One region of the Lysobacter sp. CA196 genome, then DNA from elsewhere that is predicted to be linked to it. Evidence: predicted binding sites of a transcription regulator. Region 1 holds the regulator's gene; each other region holds the start of a gene.
The links. The regulator HrcA, encoded in region 1, represses chaperone genes, less so after heat shock. The targets are predictions, from matches to a motif close to TTNGCACTCNNNNNNNNNGAGTGCNAA.
Positions count from the first base shown of each region.

Region 2: ACTOWK_RS16560 (co-chaperone GroES) is a predicted target of HrcA. The motif match lies at 1,505-1,531, and genes of this name have one in related genera.
Region 3: rpoH (RNA polymerase sigma factor RpoH) is a predicted target of HrcA. The motif match lies at 3,033-3,059, and genes of this name have one in related genera.

Region 1 covers NZ_JBQJIN010000006.1:166,672-171,728, forward strand. Annotated here, with positions in the region: gene recN (DNA repair protein RecN) at 1-1,420, opposite strand, end outside; gene hrcA (heat-inducible transcriptional repressor HrcA) at 1,659-2,726, shown strand; gene grpE (nucleotide exchange factor GrpE) at 3,164-3,679, shown strand; gene dnaK (molecular chaperone DnaK) at 3,909-5,057, shown strand, end outside.
Region 2 covers NZ_JBQJIN010000020.1:261-5,317, forward strand. Annotated here, with positions in the region: partial or broken gene ACTOWK_RS16545 (hypothetical protein) at 1-64, shown strand, start outside; gene ACTOWK_RS16550 (hypothetical protein) at 154-408, opposite strand; gene ACTOWK_RS16555 (AraC family transcriptional regulator) at 502-1,350, shown strand; gene ACTOWK_RS16560 (co-chaperone GroES) at 1,579-1,866, shown strand; gene groL (chaperonin GroEL) at 1,995-3,635, shown strand; gene ACTOWK_RS16570 (hypothetical protein) at 3,843-5,057, opposite strand, start outside.
Region 3 covers NZ_JBQJIN010000005.1:110,908-115,964, forward strand. Annotated here, with positions in the region: gene ACTOWK_RS06895 (winged helix-turn-helix domain-containing protein) at 1-2,393, shown strand, start outside; gene rpoH (RNA polymerase sigma factor RpoH) at 3,070-3,948, shown strand; gene ACTOWK_RS06905 (DUF1203 domain-containing protein) at 4,113-4,580, shown strand; gene ACTOWK_RS06910 (NAD(P)/FAD-dependent oxidoreductase) at 4,698-5,057, opposite strand, start outside.

The sequences.
Region 1 (5,057 bases):
CGGCGCCGCCGATGCCGGAATCGACCTCGTCGAAGACCATGGTCGCGACCGCGTCCAGGCCGAAGGCCGCGACTTCGATCGCCAGCGAGATGCGCGAGAGTTCGCCGCCCGAGGCGACCTTGCGCAGCGGCCGGGCCGGCTGGCCGGGATTGGCTGCGACCAGGAATTCGACGCGCTCGCCGCCTTGCGGGTCGGGGCGGTCCTCGTCGAGCGGTTCCAGGGCGACGTCGAAGCGCCCGCCGCCCATGCCGAGTTCGCCGATCAGCACGCTGGTGGTGTCGGACAGGCTCTTGGCGGCCTTGCGGCGCGCCTCGCCGAGGGTGTCGGCGGCGCGGCGCCACTGCGCGCGCGCGCTTTGGATTTCGCCGTCGAGCACCTGCAGGCGGTCGCCGGCGCTGCGCAGTTGGTCGAGTTCGCCAGCCATGCCGTCGCGGGTGGCCGGCAGTTGTTCCGGTGCGACCCGGTGCTTGCGCGCCAGCTCGTGCAGGCGGCCGATCTTGTTTTCGATCTGCTCGAAAGCCGACGGGTCGAGGTCGAGGTCGTCGCGGACCCGGTCGAGCAGGGTCAGGGCTTCGTCGATCTGGATCGCGGCGTTGTCGAGCATGGCGTCGACATCGTTCAGGCGCGGCTCGTGTTCGGCGACGCGCTGCAGCTCGCCGCGCACCTGTTGCACCAGCCGGGTCAGCGACGGGCCTTCGTCGCCGCCGAGGCGGGCGAAGGCCGATTCGCAGGCGGCGATCAGGCCGGCGGCATGGGCGTGGCGGCGATGGTCGCTGAGCAGCTTGGCCAGGGCCTCGGCTTCGAGCACTTCGCGTTCCAGCTCGGTGTGCTGATGTTCGAGCCAGGCGATGCGGTCGGAGACGTCGCCCTGCGCCGACAAGGTGTCGCGTTCGCGCAGCAGCGCGCTCCACTGCTGCGCGGCGGCCTCGACCGTGGCCAGCGGCGCGTCGTGGCGGCCGTAGGCGTCGAGCAGGCCGAGCTGGCTGGCGCGCGACATCAGTGCCTGGTGTTCGTGCTGGCCGTGGATCTCGACCAAGCGAGAGGTCAAATCCGCCAGCTGGTTCAAAGTCACCGGCCGCCCATTGACCCAGGCCCGCGAGCCACCGTCGGCGCGGATCACCCGGCGGATCTGGCAGATCGGGGCCTCGCCGTCGCCGGTTTCGTCGAGTTCGTTGTCGCGCAACCAGGCGGCGGCCAACGGGGCATCGTCGAGGGTGAAGTCGGCGACCAGTTCGGCGCGGTCGGCGCCATGGCGGACCACGCCGCTGTCGGCGCGCAGGCCGGACAGCAGACCGAGAGCGTCGACCAGCAGCGACTTGCCGGCACCGGTTTCGCCGGAGATCACGGTGAGGCCGGGACCGAAGCTGAGTTCGGCGGCGCTGACGACGGCGAATTGCTTGAGCGAGAGGTGAGCGAGCATGCGGCGGCGATTGTGCCTTGGCGGCGAGGGACTGGGAATGGGCGGCAAGCGGGCCGGAGGGTAGGGCGGATGCGGATCACAGGCTGAGACGGCCAGACGCGCGCGCTGCCGGCAGTGTGCACGAGGATGCTTACCGATGCCGACGCAGCGCGCATCGCAGGGCGGCGGATACGGACCGTCATCGGCGAATCCGGGCAAGGCGCTTGCGCCGGCCGGCGTGCGCGCCTATATCCACAGCATGAATCGCCGACCGCCCGACCCGAGCCTCGACCCGCGCGCGCGGCAACTACTGCGCACGCTGATCGGCCGTTACATCCACAGCGGCGAACCGGTCGGATCGCAGACCCTGGCCAAGCACGCCGGCCTCGACGTCAGCGCGGCGACGATCCGCAACATCCTCGCCGACCTGGAAGACGTCGGTCTGCTCAGTGCGCCGCACGCCTCGGCCGGGCGCATCCCGACCGTGCAGGGCTATCGCTTGTTCGTCGACTCGCTGCTGCAGGTGCGGCCGTTGCCGGAAGGCGAGGTCGCGCGCCTGCGCAGCGAGCTGCCGTCGGGCTCGGGCACCCAGGCCCTGCTCGGCAGCGCGTCCGAGCTGTTGTCGGCGATGACCCACTTCGTCGGCGTGGTCAGTGTGCCCAAGCGCGAGCAGTTCGCGTTCCGGCGCATCGACTTCGTGCCGCTCGACGCCCAGCGCGTGCTGGCGATCCTGGTGTTCGCCGATCAGGACGTGCAGAACCGCATCATCCAGACCCGCCGGCCCTACGACGCCGGCGAGCTCGAACGGGTCGCCAACTACCTCAACGCACACTTCGCCGGCCGCCCGGTGGCCGAGATCCGCGCGACCCTGCTGGTGGAACTGCGCAACGCCCAGTCGGAGATGCAGTCCCTGCTCGCGCAGTCGGTCGAGCTGGCCGAGCAGGTGCTGATGCCGGACAACGACGACATGGTCCTGGCCGGGCAGACCCGGCTGATGGGGGTGCAGGAGCTGGCCGACCTGGACCGCCTGCGCGAGCTGTTCGAGGCCTTCGCCCGCAAGCGCGAGATCCTGCAACTGCTCGAACGCACCGTGCGCGCCCCCGGGGTGCGCATCTTCATCGGCGAGGAGACCGGCCTGGCGCCCCTGGAGGGCGTGTCGTTGGTGACCGCGCCGTACACCGCCGGCGGCCGCGTGCTCGGCGTGTTGGGGGTGATCGGCCCGACCCGCATGGCCTACGACCGGGTCATCCCGGTGGTGCAGGCGGCCGCGGATGCGCTGGGGGATGCGTTCGGGGAACCGAAAGGGACTGAAGCCGAGGGGCAGTGACCGGTCCCGGAAGCCCTGGGTAGGAGCGGCGCAAGCCGCGACTGCGATGCCTCGGTTGAGGTTGGGCTTGAGGGTTCTCGGCTTCGGGCCGGGCCGGGCCGGGGGGTATCGCGGTCACCGAAGGGGACTGAGGCCGGGTGGCAGTGACCCGTCCCGGAAGTCCAGGGTAGGAGCGGCGCAAGCCGCGACTGCGATGCCTCGGTTGAGGTTGGGCTTGAGGGTTCTCGGCTTCGGGGTTCGGCCGGGGTTTATCGCTTCGGTTGGTCGCGGCTTGCGCCGCTCCTACCCCGGGGCGGGTCCCGGCGATTGTCCCGAACCGCTCCACGAAACCCGCGGCTCGCCGCCGATGGCGGCCGATCGGCGCAGATCCCGGCACTTGAATGCCGCCGCGCCGGCCCCATTGCTGGCCTGTCGCGGAAAAACCGCCAGGACCCAGCATGAACCAACACGATCCCTATTCCGAACTCAATCCGGCGGCCCAGGACGATGTCCCGGGCTCCGAGGTGTCCGAAGTCGAGGCGCTGCGCGCCGAGCTCAGCAAGCTGCGCGAGGACACGCTGCGCGAACGCGCCGAACTCGACAACCAGCGCAAGCGGGTGTCGCGCGACGTCGAGATGGCGCGCAAGTTCGCCAACGAGCGTCTGCTCGGCGACCTGCTGCCGGTGATCGACAGCCTCGAGGCTGGCCTGGCCGTGGCCGGCGACGACGCCAGCGCGCTGCGCCAGGGCATGGAACTGACCTTGCGCCAGCTGCTCAAGGTCGCTGGCGACAACGGTCTGGTCGCGGTCGACCCGGCCGGCCAGCCGTTCAACCCCGAGCATCACCAGGCCATGAGCATGGTGCCGGCGCCGGGCGTGGCACCGAACCACGTGGTCCAGGTCTACCAGAAGGGCTGGCTGCTCAACGAGCGCCTGCTGCGTCCGGCGCTGGTGGTGGTCGCCCAGGACGCCTGAACGAACCCGGGACGGTCCCGGCCGCGGCTTGCCGCGGTCGCGAAACCGAAGCGGGGTGCGGCGCGAGCCGCGAACGGACGTTCCGGGAAGGGCCGGGACGGACGTCACGAGGGCGGGGCACGGGCGCTTGAACTGCCCGGCACCTAGCCCCAGATAACGGACATCGGCGGCACGGCGCATAGCGCGGACCGCCCCAACTATTTCAAGCATTCGAGAGGGAGCACTACGTATGGGCAAGATCATCGGCATCGACCTGGGCACCACCAATTCCTGCGTCGCAGTGATGGAAGGCGGCAAGGCCAAGGTCATCGAAAATTCCGAGGGCGACCGCACCACGCCGTCGATCGTCGCGTTCACCAAGGACGGCGAAGTTCTGGTCGGCGCGTCGGCCAAGCGCCAGGCGGTCACCAATCCCAAGAACACCTTCTATGCGGTCAAGCGCCTCATCGGTCGCAAGTTCAGCGATGCCGAAGTGCAGAAGGACATCGGCCTGGTGCCCTACAACATCGTCGCGCACGACAACGGCGATGCCTGGGTCGCGACCCTCGACGACAAGAAGATGGCGCCGCAGCAGATCTCGGCCGAAGTGCTGGGCAAGATGAAGAAAACCGCCGAAGCCTACCTGGGCGAGCCGGTCACCGAGGCGGTCATCACCGTGCCGGCCTACTTCAACGACAGCCAGCGCCAGGCGACCAAGGACGCCGGCAAGATCGCCGGCCTGGAAGTCAAGCGCATCATCAACGAGCCGACCGCGGCGGCGTTGGCCTACGGCATGGACAAGAAGGGCGGCGATCGCAAGATCGCGGTCTACGACCTCGGCGGCGGCACCTTCGACGTGTCGATCATCGAGATCGCCTCGGTCGACGGCGAGATGCAGGTCGAAGTGCTGTCGACCAACGGCGACACCTTCCTCGGCGGCGAAGACTTCGACAAGCGCGTCATCGACTACTTGGTCGAAGAGTTCCAGAAGGACCAGGGCATCGACCTGCGCAAGGACCCGCTGGCGCTGCAGCGCCTGAAGGACGCGGCCGAGCGCGCCAAGATCGAGCTGTCGTCCTCGCAGCAGACCGAAGTCAACCTGCCGTACGTGACCGCCGACGCCTCGGGTCCGAAGCACCTCAACATCAAGCTGACCCGCGCCAAGCTGGAGTCGCTGGTCGAGGATCTGGTCAAGAAGACCATCGAACCCTGCCGTATCGCCCTCAACGACGCCGGCCTGCGCGCCAGCGACGTGGCCGAAGTGATCCTGGTCGGCGGTCAGACCCGCATGCCCAAGGTCAGCCAGGCCGTGGCCGAGTTCTTCGGCAAGGAGCCGCGCAAGGACGTCAACCCGGATGAGGCGGTTGCTGTTGGTGCGGCCATCCAGGGCGGCGTGCTG
Region 2 (5,057 bases), on a different contig from region 1:
GAAGCTGCGCAAAGCAACAGCAACAGCAACAGCAACCGCAACCGCAACAGCAACCGCGGGATAGCTCGTCGGCGCTCTTGAGTAGGAGCGGCGCGAGCCGCGACCGCGAACCACGAACGCGACGAAACCTCCGTCCCTACGCGACCGCAATACTCACCCACGCTCCGCCATCAGCGCGCGCAGCCGCGGATCGCGAATCTCCAACACCTCGAACAGGCCCAGGGCGCGCAAGGCCGGCAGCGCCTCGGCGATATGCCGTTCGGCCTGCGCACGCGCATCGGCTTCGGCGCCGGCATCCGACCAGACCCGCGCATTGGCGAGAAACGCGCCGACCGACCCCTTGCGGACGAGGACGCCGTCGATGCGGGTGTGGTCGAGATGGTCGGGCAACAGTTCTTCGGCTCGCATGGCGCGGCTCCGTTCGGGGTGAGGCGCCCATGCTGGGTTCGGCGGCGAGGCTCTGCTACGTTGCTCCGGCCATTCGATAGCGTGTTCCGGCCAATGTCCGACCCTTTGCTCGCCGCGTTCCGCGCCGATTCCGCCGACGGACCGGTGGCGATCGCCGTGACGATGACGAGCGCCGGCGTGCGCGACACCGCCGCGCACCGGCATGCGCGCGGGCAGCTGTTCGGTGCGCATCGCGGCCTGCTGACCGTCGGCACCGCGCAGGGGCGCTGGCTGGTGCCGGCCACCGACGCGGTGTGGGTGCCGCCGCAGGCCGAGCATTCCTTGCGATCGCACGGTGCCGCTTTCTCCGGCTGGAGCGTCTACGTCGCCGAGCCCGCTTGCGCGGCGCTGCCGGCCCAGGCCTGCGCCCTGCGGGTGTCCGGTCTGTTGCGCGAGGCGGTCGCGCGCGTCGCGCAATGGCCGGGCGATGCGCCCCTGGGCCTGGCACAGGCCCGGCTCGTCCAGGTATTGCTCGACGAGATCGCACTGGGCGGGCCGGCTCCGGGCGGAGCTGCACTGGACAGGCCCGCACTGGACGGGCCCGCCGACCCGGCACAGCGGCCGATCGGCCTGCCGATGCCGACCGATCCACACGTACTGCGTGTCGCCCAGGCTCTGATCGAGGACCCGGCCGACCCGCGCGGCCTGGCCGAGTGGGCCGCGTTCGCGCATCTGTCCGAGCGCAGTCTTAGCCGGCGTTTCGCCGCGCAGACCGGTCATAGCCTGCTGCAGTGGCGGCAGCGGGCGCGCTTGATGCGGGCCCTGGAGCGCCTGGCCGCCGGCGATGCGGTCACCGCCATCGCCCTGGACCTCGGCTACGACAGCGTCAGCGCCTTCATCGCCATGTTCCGACGCAGCCTCGGCGCCACCCCGACCGCCTACCTGAAGCGGCTGGGGACCTGACCGGCCGGGCCGGGAGCGGCGCCGCGAGCGGGGCCCCGTCCCCGGGCTGTCATCGACCGGCGCCAGGATTTCATCGCCCACCCCTTGAAAGGCTCCCGGGACCGCCTCATTTAGCGTGCAGTCCCGGTTCGTCCGGGCGCTTTTGTCCCCGGCGTTGGCACTCTCCGGGGGCGACTGCTAAAATTCCCGTCCTTTCTCCACCCATTCAAGCACTTACAGAGGGTTGCCATGAATCTCAAGCCGCTTTACGACCGCGTTGTGGTCAAGCCGATCGAAGCCGACGAAATCTCGGCCGGCGGAATCATCATTCCCGACGCCGCCAAGGAAAAGTCGACCAAGGGTGAAGTCGTCGCCATCGGCGAAGGCAAGGCCCTGGACAACGGCAGCGTCCGCGCGCCGAAGCTCAAGGTCGGCGACAAGGTCATCTACGGCCAGTACTCGGGCAGCTCCTACAAGCAGGACGGCGTCGAATACAAGATCCTCAAGGAAGACGACGTCCTCGCGATCGTCGGCTAAGAGCCGCGGCTCGGGATTGGGGGTGCGCGATTCGCAAGCGCTTGCGCTGCGATCTCCGGCCCCGCCCCGACCTCCCGCTTTCGCTCTTGCTAATCCCGAATCCCTAATCCCAAATCCCGGAGTTACCCATGTCCGCCAAAGAAATTCGTTTCGGTGAGGACGCGCGCGCCAAGATGGTGCGCGGCGTCAATATTCTCGCCAATGCCGTGAAGGCCACCCTCGGTCCGAAGGGCCGCAACGTCGTGCTCGAGAAGAGCTTCGGCGCGCCGACGATCACCAAGGACGGCGTGTCCGTCGCCAAGGAGATCGAACTGGCCGACAAGTTCGAGAACATGGGCGCGCAGATGGTCAAGGAAGTCGCTTCCAAGACCTCCGACAACGCCGGCGACGGCACCACCACCGCGACCGTGCTGGCCCAGGCGCTGATCCGCGAAGGCATGAAGGCCGTTGCGGCCGGCATGAACCCGATGGACCTCAAGCGCGGCATCGACAAGGCCGTGATCGAGGCCGTGGCCGAGCTCAAGAAGCTCTCCAAGCCGTCCTCGACCAGCAAGGAAATCGCCCAGGTCGGCGCGATCTCCGCCAACTCCGACGCCGACATCGGCGACCTGATCGCCCAGGCGATGGACAAGGTCGGCAAGGAAGGCGTGATCACCGTCGAAGACGGTTCGGGCCTGGAAAACGAACTCGACGTCGTCGAGGGCATGCAGTTCGACCGCGGCTACCTGTCGCCGTACTTCATCAACAACCAGCAGTCGATGTCGGCCGAGCTCGACGACCCGTTCGTGCTGCTGTACGACAAGAAGATCTCCAACGTCCGCGACCTGCTGCCGGTGCTGGAAGGCGTCGCCAAGGCCGGTAAGCCGCTGCTGATCGTCGCCGAGGAAGTCGAAGGCGAAGCGCTGGCGACCCTGGTCGTCAACACCATCCGCGGCATCGTCAAGGTCTGCGCCGTCAAGGCCCCGGGCTTCGGCGACCGTCGCAAGGCGATGCTGGAAGACATGGCCGTGCTGACCGGCGGCACAGTGATCTCCGAGGAAGTCGGCCTGCAGCTCGAGAAGGCCACGATCAAGGATCTGGGCCGCGCGAAGAAGGTGCAGGTCTCCAAGGAGAACACCACCATCATCGACGGCGCCGGCGACGGCGATTCGATCCAGGCCCGCATCAAGCAGATCAAGGCGCAGATCGAAGAGACCTCTTCGGACTACGACCGCGAGAAGCTGCAGGAGCGCGTGGCCAAGCTGGCCGGCGGCGTGGCGGTGATCAAGGTCGGCGCATCGACCGAGATCGAGATGAAGGAAAAGAAGGCTCGCGTCGAAGACGCGCTGCACGCCACCCGCGCTGCCGTGGAAGAAGGCATCGTCCCGGGCGGCGGCGTCGCGCTGCTGCGCGCCAAGGCCGCGATCTCGGGCCTCAAGGGCATCAACGAAGACCAGAACCACGGCATCCAGATCGCCCTGCGCGCGATGGAAGCCCCGCTGCGCGAAATCGTCACCAACGCCGGCGAAGAGCCGTCGGTCATCCTGAACAAGGTCCAGGAAGGCAAAGGCGCGTTCGGTTACAACGCCGCCAACGGCGAATACGGCGACATGCTCGAGTTCGGCATCCTGGACCCGACCAAGGTCACCCGCACCGCGCTGCAGAACGCCGCGTCGATCGCCGGTCTGATGATCACGACCGAAGCGATGGTCGCCGAGCTGCCGAAGAAGGACGAGCCGGCGATGCCGGGCGGCGGTGGCATGGGCGGCATGGGCGGCATGGATTTCTGATCTGACCGTTCGCCATGAAGCAACATGAGGAACCCCGCCGAAAGGCGGGGTTCTTTTTTTGCGACATGTCTTGCGGCGCCGATCGCGCCGCGTATCACGATCGCGGTATGGATTTCTGATCCAGCCGTTCGCCGTCGCAGGCATCGAAAAACCACGTCGAAAGGCGGGGTTTCTGTCGATTCGGACCGCGGCGCGCGCGACCGCGGACTAGAGAATCGTGCCGAGGAAATCGCGATTGAGCGGCATCACGTAAGCGGCCATGTCCAGCACGGTATAGCGCGCGCTGGCGCCGGAACCGGCGAACTGATCGATCACGCTGACGCAGCGGTCGCGTTGCCGGGCAGGCAGGAAGCGCAGGATCGGCACCAGCCGGCGATGGCCGATGGTTTTCCATAGCTCCACCGCGTCCAATCCGGCCATCCATTGCAGGGCCAACTCGTCCGACAGGCCCAGCGCCGGATGCCCGCCGACGGTGCGGATGCTCTGCTCGCGCAACTGGCGGATGTGGCGATGATTGGAGCGCTGCTGGTCGGCGCTGGCGAAGCCGATGTCGCCGCTGGCCGGGCCGAAGCGGGTCGGCGCGTCCTTCGCGGCGGCGCCGAAACCGAAGCCCGACAGCAACTGCTCCTGCTCCTGCAGGTCTTCGCTGATCGCGCTGAGCGTGCGCATGCGGGTGCCGCCGAGCAAGGCCTCGCACGGGAAGAAATAGCCGAACGCGGCGAACACGCGTTCGTGCAGCGCTTCGTATTGTCCGGCCCGGCCGGGCGTCGCCAGCGCGCGTTCGACCGCTTCGACCAACTCGGGCGCGACGTCCAGATCGGTGTCCGGGTCCAGCATCAGCACGACTCTGGGCGCGATCATCTCGTCGGTCAGATGGATCGTGGTGACTTCGTTGCGTCGCAAACGCTCGAGATCGCGGCGAAAATCCGCGGCCAGGCCGAAGCCGTTGACGCCGCCGCCGGCGTTGGCGTTGTGGATGCTGCGCGTGTGCAGTTCGTGCAGCACCCGGCTGGCGGTGGCGCTGATGGTCCAGCGCGAGGTGAAGGACACTCCGCCCGAACGCGGCGGCCGCTGCGGATGCCGGTAGACCACCGGCGAACGCGGCGAGCGTGCGCCGAACAAGGCGTCGCCCGGATCGGGGCCGAAGCGCAGGCCGCGGTCGAGCCGGCGGGCGGCGAACAGCGCCTGCACCGTCGCCAGCGGCAGCGCGGTGAACTCGTCGGGCGTGCGCACGCTGAACCCGGCCAGCCGGCCCTGCAGGTTCGCGAGCAAGTCCGGCGCTTCGTCTTCGTTGCGCAGTCCCCAGTTCGCTTCGGCGGGCTGCGCCGTGGGCGCGGTGGGGCGCAGCGCCGGACGCGGCGGCGCGGGCGCCGGTGCCGGTTCGGGCTCCGGCTCGGGTTCTGGCTCAGGTTCCGGTTCCGG
Region 3 (5,057 bases), on a different contig from region 1:
TAGGCGCGTCCATCGCCGCAGCGTTCGCCGCGATCGTCTTGATCGGTTGGCGGCTCAAGGGCGAGCGCGCGCTGCCGGCGGTTGCCGCGACAAGCCAAGCGCAGATCATCGCGGTGATCGAAGTGGAAGACCCCGCCGCCGCCAATCGTTGGCCGGTCAAACTGTTGCGCCAGTGGCTGACCTGGAAATTGACCAGCCTGCCCGAACTGACCGTGCTCAACGAAGCCGAATTGGCTGCCGACGCCAGTGCCACCAGCCCGACGTCGGTATTCATTTCCGCCAGCAGCGTGTCCAACGACGCCCGACTGATCGTGCTGCGCGCGCGCTTCCAGGGCGCCCCTGGCGGGCCGGTCATCGAAGTGCGCGGCACCCACGCCGAGGTGCCGGCGATGGTCGACACCCTGTCGCGCCGGGTGATGACGCGCTTGGTGCCCACGGACGCCGAGAACTGGCCGGCTCTCGCCCTGGATGCAGCGACCGCACGCCGCTACGCCGACGCGATCGATGCCTACGAGCGACGCGACTGGATGGCGACGGCGGCGATTTCCAGTGCCGTGGCGGCGCGGGCTCCTCGTTTCGGCCTGGTCCGATGGCAACTGGCGAAAGCGCAGTCCTTCCTGTCGCAGGCCCCGGCCGCGATAGAGAACATGCAGGCAGCCTATGCGCTGTTGCAGCCGGCGCCGGCGCGCGCGCGCGAACTGCTCGACGCGCAGCGCCTGGCCATCGATCCGGAGCCACAGCAGCAGCTCAAAGCCACCCGAGCCTACGGCCGGCTGGCCGCGCGCTACCCGCACAACGCCGCCATCGCCCTGACGCACGCCAGCCTGCAACTAACCTCGGGCGAGGAAGCGCAGGCGATGAAGACCCTCGCTTCGCCCAATTGGGAGCGCGAGCCGATCGGTACGCGGATCGAGCGCCTGCTGGCGCTTTCGTCCGCTTACCGCAGCGCCGGGGATCCTGCGCGCGCCATGTCGAGCGCGCAGGCAGCGCAGCGGTTGAGTCGAGACGCCGGCCTTGGCTGGGAGCTGCAACAAGCCGCGGCTTTGCTGACCATTGCGACGATCAACGACGCGACCTACGAAAAGCCAGCGCCCGCACAGTTCGAGGAAGCGGCCGCCTTGTTCGAGGCAGGCGGCGACCATACCGCGGCCCTGTACGCCCGTTTCCGTGCCGAAGCCGCACGCCCGCCCGCGGCCGGCAGCGGCGAGCGCTTCGACGCGCTGCTCGCCAAGGCCCGCGCCGGCGGCTACCGCAAGCTGGAACTGGAAATACTGATGCGTATCGCCAAACAGCATCGCGACGGTGGCGACATAGACCAGTACCGCGCGTACCTGGTGCAGGCATTGGCCGTCGCGGAAGTCTCCGCTCCGGCGATCTGGCGTAATCATCTGCAGATGGTGGTGACCAACCAGGACCTGATGCTCGCCCGTTACGACAGGGCCGACGCCCGCGTGGAACGTTTGCGCGGCGCAGGCTTGCAGGGCCATGCCGCTCTGTTGCTGGCCCGGCTGGAGGCCGATCTGGCGATGGTCCGCGGCCGCTATGCGCAGGCCTTGGCGGTGCTGGATAGCAGCGAACGTCGTTTGATCGGGCAACGGCCCGATGAGAGCGGGATCACCGAAGCGCAGATCACGCTCGCGTGCACCCGCATGTGGGTCCGACTTCCCATGGGCGACCTTCAAGGCACCCGTACCGATATGCAACGGTGCAAGACGAGCAAACACAGCAATTGGGCGAATATCACATTGCTGATGCAGGCCCGCACCGCGCGCTTGGCGGGCGACCGCGACGCCGCCCATACCCAATTGGCGGCCGCACGCGCCGCCTTGGCGAAGTCCGAAGACGATTCCGACCGCTGGGCCCTGACCTTGACGGCCACCGAACTACTGACCCGGCTCGGCGACATCGACGAATCGGACCGCGTGTATCGGCAATTGCTGCCGAAGCTGCAGCGCAGCGGCTATGCCGCCCTGATCGCCGGCGCCGAAACCGGCCTGGCCGAGAATGCCGCCGCACGTGGCGACTGGGTTTCCAGCCGCGCGCACATCGCCGCGGCGCGCGGCATGTTGCCCACGAACGAATGGCTGCTCAGCCATCGCCTGGACATGCTCAAGGTGGCCGATTCCTGGAGCCATGGCGATCGCGAACGTACCGTCGCCCTGGCGACGCCGCTGCACGCACGGGCCCACGCGCTGGGGGATGCGGTCGCGCAGATGGAGTTGCACAGCCTGTTGCCGCTCGATGTCCTCGCAGAGGTCGGCGGCGCGGTCGAACGCGAACGATTGATCGCCCGCACCGGCATGCGCGGCGCGAAGATGGAATGGCTCAAATCCGTCGCGTTGGAACCGGTCGGCCGATCGCGAGTCCCGGCGTCGGTCGCACCTGAGGGCTAGGGGCAGGGTTAGAGTGCGGTTCCCGGCGCTCGGCAAGCCCATATCGACCTGCGTGGCGCGAGGGCAGGACTGCCAATCGTCTTGCCCTGGCCCTGGCCGTGGCGTTGGCTTCGGCTCCCCATTGCCGCTCAAGCGCCGGGCATGGTTGCGTCTGCCCGTCCGAATCGCGCTCCAGGCGCCGACCGCTGCCCTAGGCTCGGTGATCCCATTCGAAGATGGCTCTCCAGCGCCGTCCTTGAATACAGGCATCCGCTGGCCGGTCGGATGGTTGCGATTGGCACGAACTCGCGTCCCAGCCGCTGGCCAGAATGGCTTCGGTCCCGTGCCTGACCCGCCCCGGCCCGCGCCGATGTCGTGATCTGGGATCCCGGTCCTGATGGAATGTGCGCCTGGATCTGGCCGATAGTGGCGTTTGGCCGCGCCGGTTCAGGCGGCGGACGGCGCCGCGAGCGGCCATTCGGGCGCCCCGGCTCCAGGCTGAATGGGGCTGACGGGCGCTTCGCTTTAATAAGTTATTAATTGCAAAGGGTATGTTGATGCCCACGCCGCCCCGTCACCGGGCCGGCGCTCCGCCAGCCCGGCCGGTCAAGGCCGGGATGCCCGTTCCAGTACCGCAACACTGTGGAACTTTCCCCACCTTTAGCAGTCATATATCGCGACTGCTAAGATGACCCCCATGACCTCTATCGCCCAATCCACTGCTCTAGTCGCCAACAACCTGCCTGTGCCCAGCGCGCTCGGTTCGCTGGACGCGTATATCGGCGCCGTGCACCAGATCCCGGTGCTCAGCGTGGAAAACGAGCAGGCGCTGGCGCGCCGCTTCCGTGAAGAGGAAGACCTCGACGCGGCCCGTGAACTCGTTCACTCGCACCTGCGCTTCGTCGTCCACGTGGCCCGCGGCTACAACGGCTACGGTCTGCAGATCGGCGACCTGATCCAGGAAGGCAACATCGGCCTGATGAAGGCGGTCAAGCGTTTCGACCCCGATCAGGGCGTGCGCCTGGTTTCGTTCGCGGTCCACTGGATCCGCGCCGAGATGCACGAGTTCATCCTCAAGAACTGGCGCATCGTCAAGGTCGCCACGACCAAGGCGCAGCGCAAGCTGTTCTTCAACCTGCGCAAGAGCAAGACGCGCCTGGGCTGGATGAACGCCGAGGAAGTGCGCCTGGTCGCCAAGGACCTCAACGTCTCCGAGCGCGAAGTGCTGGAAATGGAATCGCGCCTGTCCGGCCGCGACATCGGTTTCGATGCGCCTTCGGACGAAGACGACGATCACGCGCCGCCGTCGCCGGCCGCGTACCTGCGCGCGAGCGACGAAGATCCGTCGCAGTCGTACGAGCGCGAGGACGAGGAAGGCAACAAGCTCGGTCTGCTGCGCGAAGGCCTCGCCGGCCTGGATGCGCGTTCGCGCGACATCATCAAGCGTCGCTGGCTCGATGCCGACAGCAAGATCACCTTGCAGGAACTGGCCGACGAGTACGGCGTCAGCGCCGAGCGCATCCGCCAGATCGAAGCCAACGCGCTGAAGAAGATGCGCGGTTTGTTCGCCGCCTGATCGGCGACTCGCCATAGTCGAATACGACGGCCCGGGAAACCGGGCCGTCGTCGTTTGCGGCGCCGCAACCGGCCGCGGCGTTCGCGGCTGCGACGCGCAAGAAGCGGATATCGCCGCCGTTACCGCGGGTCTAACGTGCCTGCCTGTCTTCAGGGAATTACGCCATGTCTCGCTACCGCATCACCGGCTTGTCGCCGGAACCTTTCGCCACCCTCGGCGCGCTCGACGACGCCAGCTTGCGCGCGCATGGTATGCGCCGCATCGTCGCCGATTCGCCGAACGGTTACCCCTGCCGGATCAGCTTGGCCGACGCCGCGCCCGGCGACTCGGTACTGTTGCTGACCTTCGAGCACCACGCCTGCGACGGCCCGTATCGCTCGAGCGGCCCGATCTACGTGCGCGAAGGCGCCACCGCGGCCTCGTACGACGACGCACTACCGGCGTTCCTGCGCACCCGCACTCTGTCCTTGCGCGCCTACGACGCCGACGGTTGGATGCGCGGCGCGCGAGTGGTCGCCGGCGCCGACGCCGATGCGGCGCTGGCCGAGTTGCTAGACGATGCGGACGCGACCGAAGTGCACGCGCACAACGCCCGCACCGGGTGTTTCATGTGCCGGATCGATCGCGTCTGAAGCACCTCGCGGACAGCTACCGAGTCCGCCGCAAACACGAAGGGCGCCGCGAGGCGCCCTTCGTCGTCGTTACCGGTGCAACCGACCCGATGTACGCACCGCGTCGTGTTGCCGTCTTCATGGCGGCGGCGGGTCGGCGCAGGCAGGCTCGCCGGTGCCGAAGATGATGCGGGCGTGGCGCTGGTAGGTGAAATACGCCCACGACCAGTTGAGCATCACGATCAGGCGATTGCGGAAGCCGATCAGGAAGAACACGTGGGCGGCGAGCCAGAACACCCAGGCGAGGAAGCCGGAGAACTTGAAGCCGCGCAGGTCGACCACCGCGGCGCGGCGGCCGATGGTGGCCAGGTTGCCGAAGTCGACGTAACGGAAAGGCTCGACCGCGCGATGGCCGAGGCGCGCGCGTATCGCGGATGCGACGTAGGCGCCCATCTGCTTGGCGCCCGGGGCGACGCCGGGCACCGGCTGGCCGTTGGC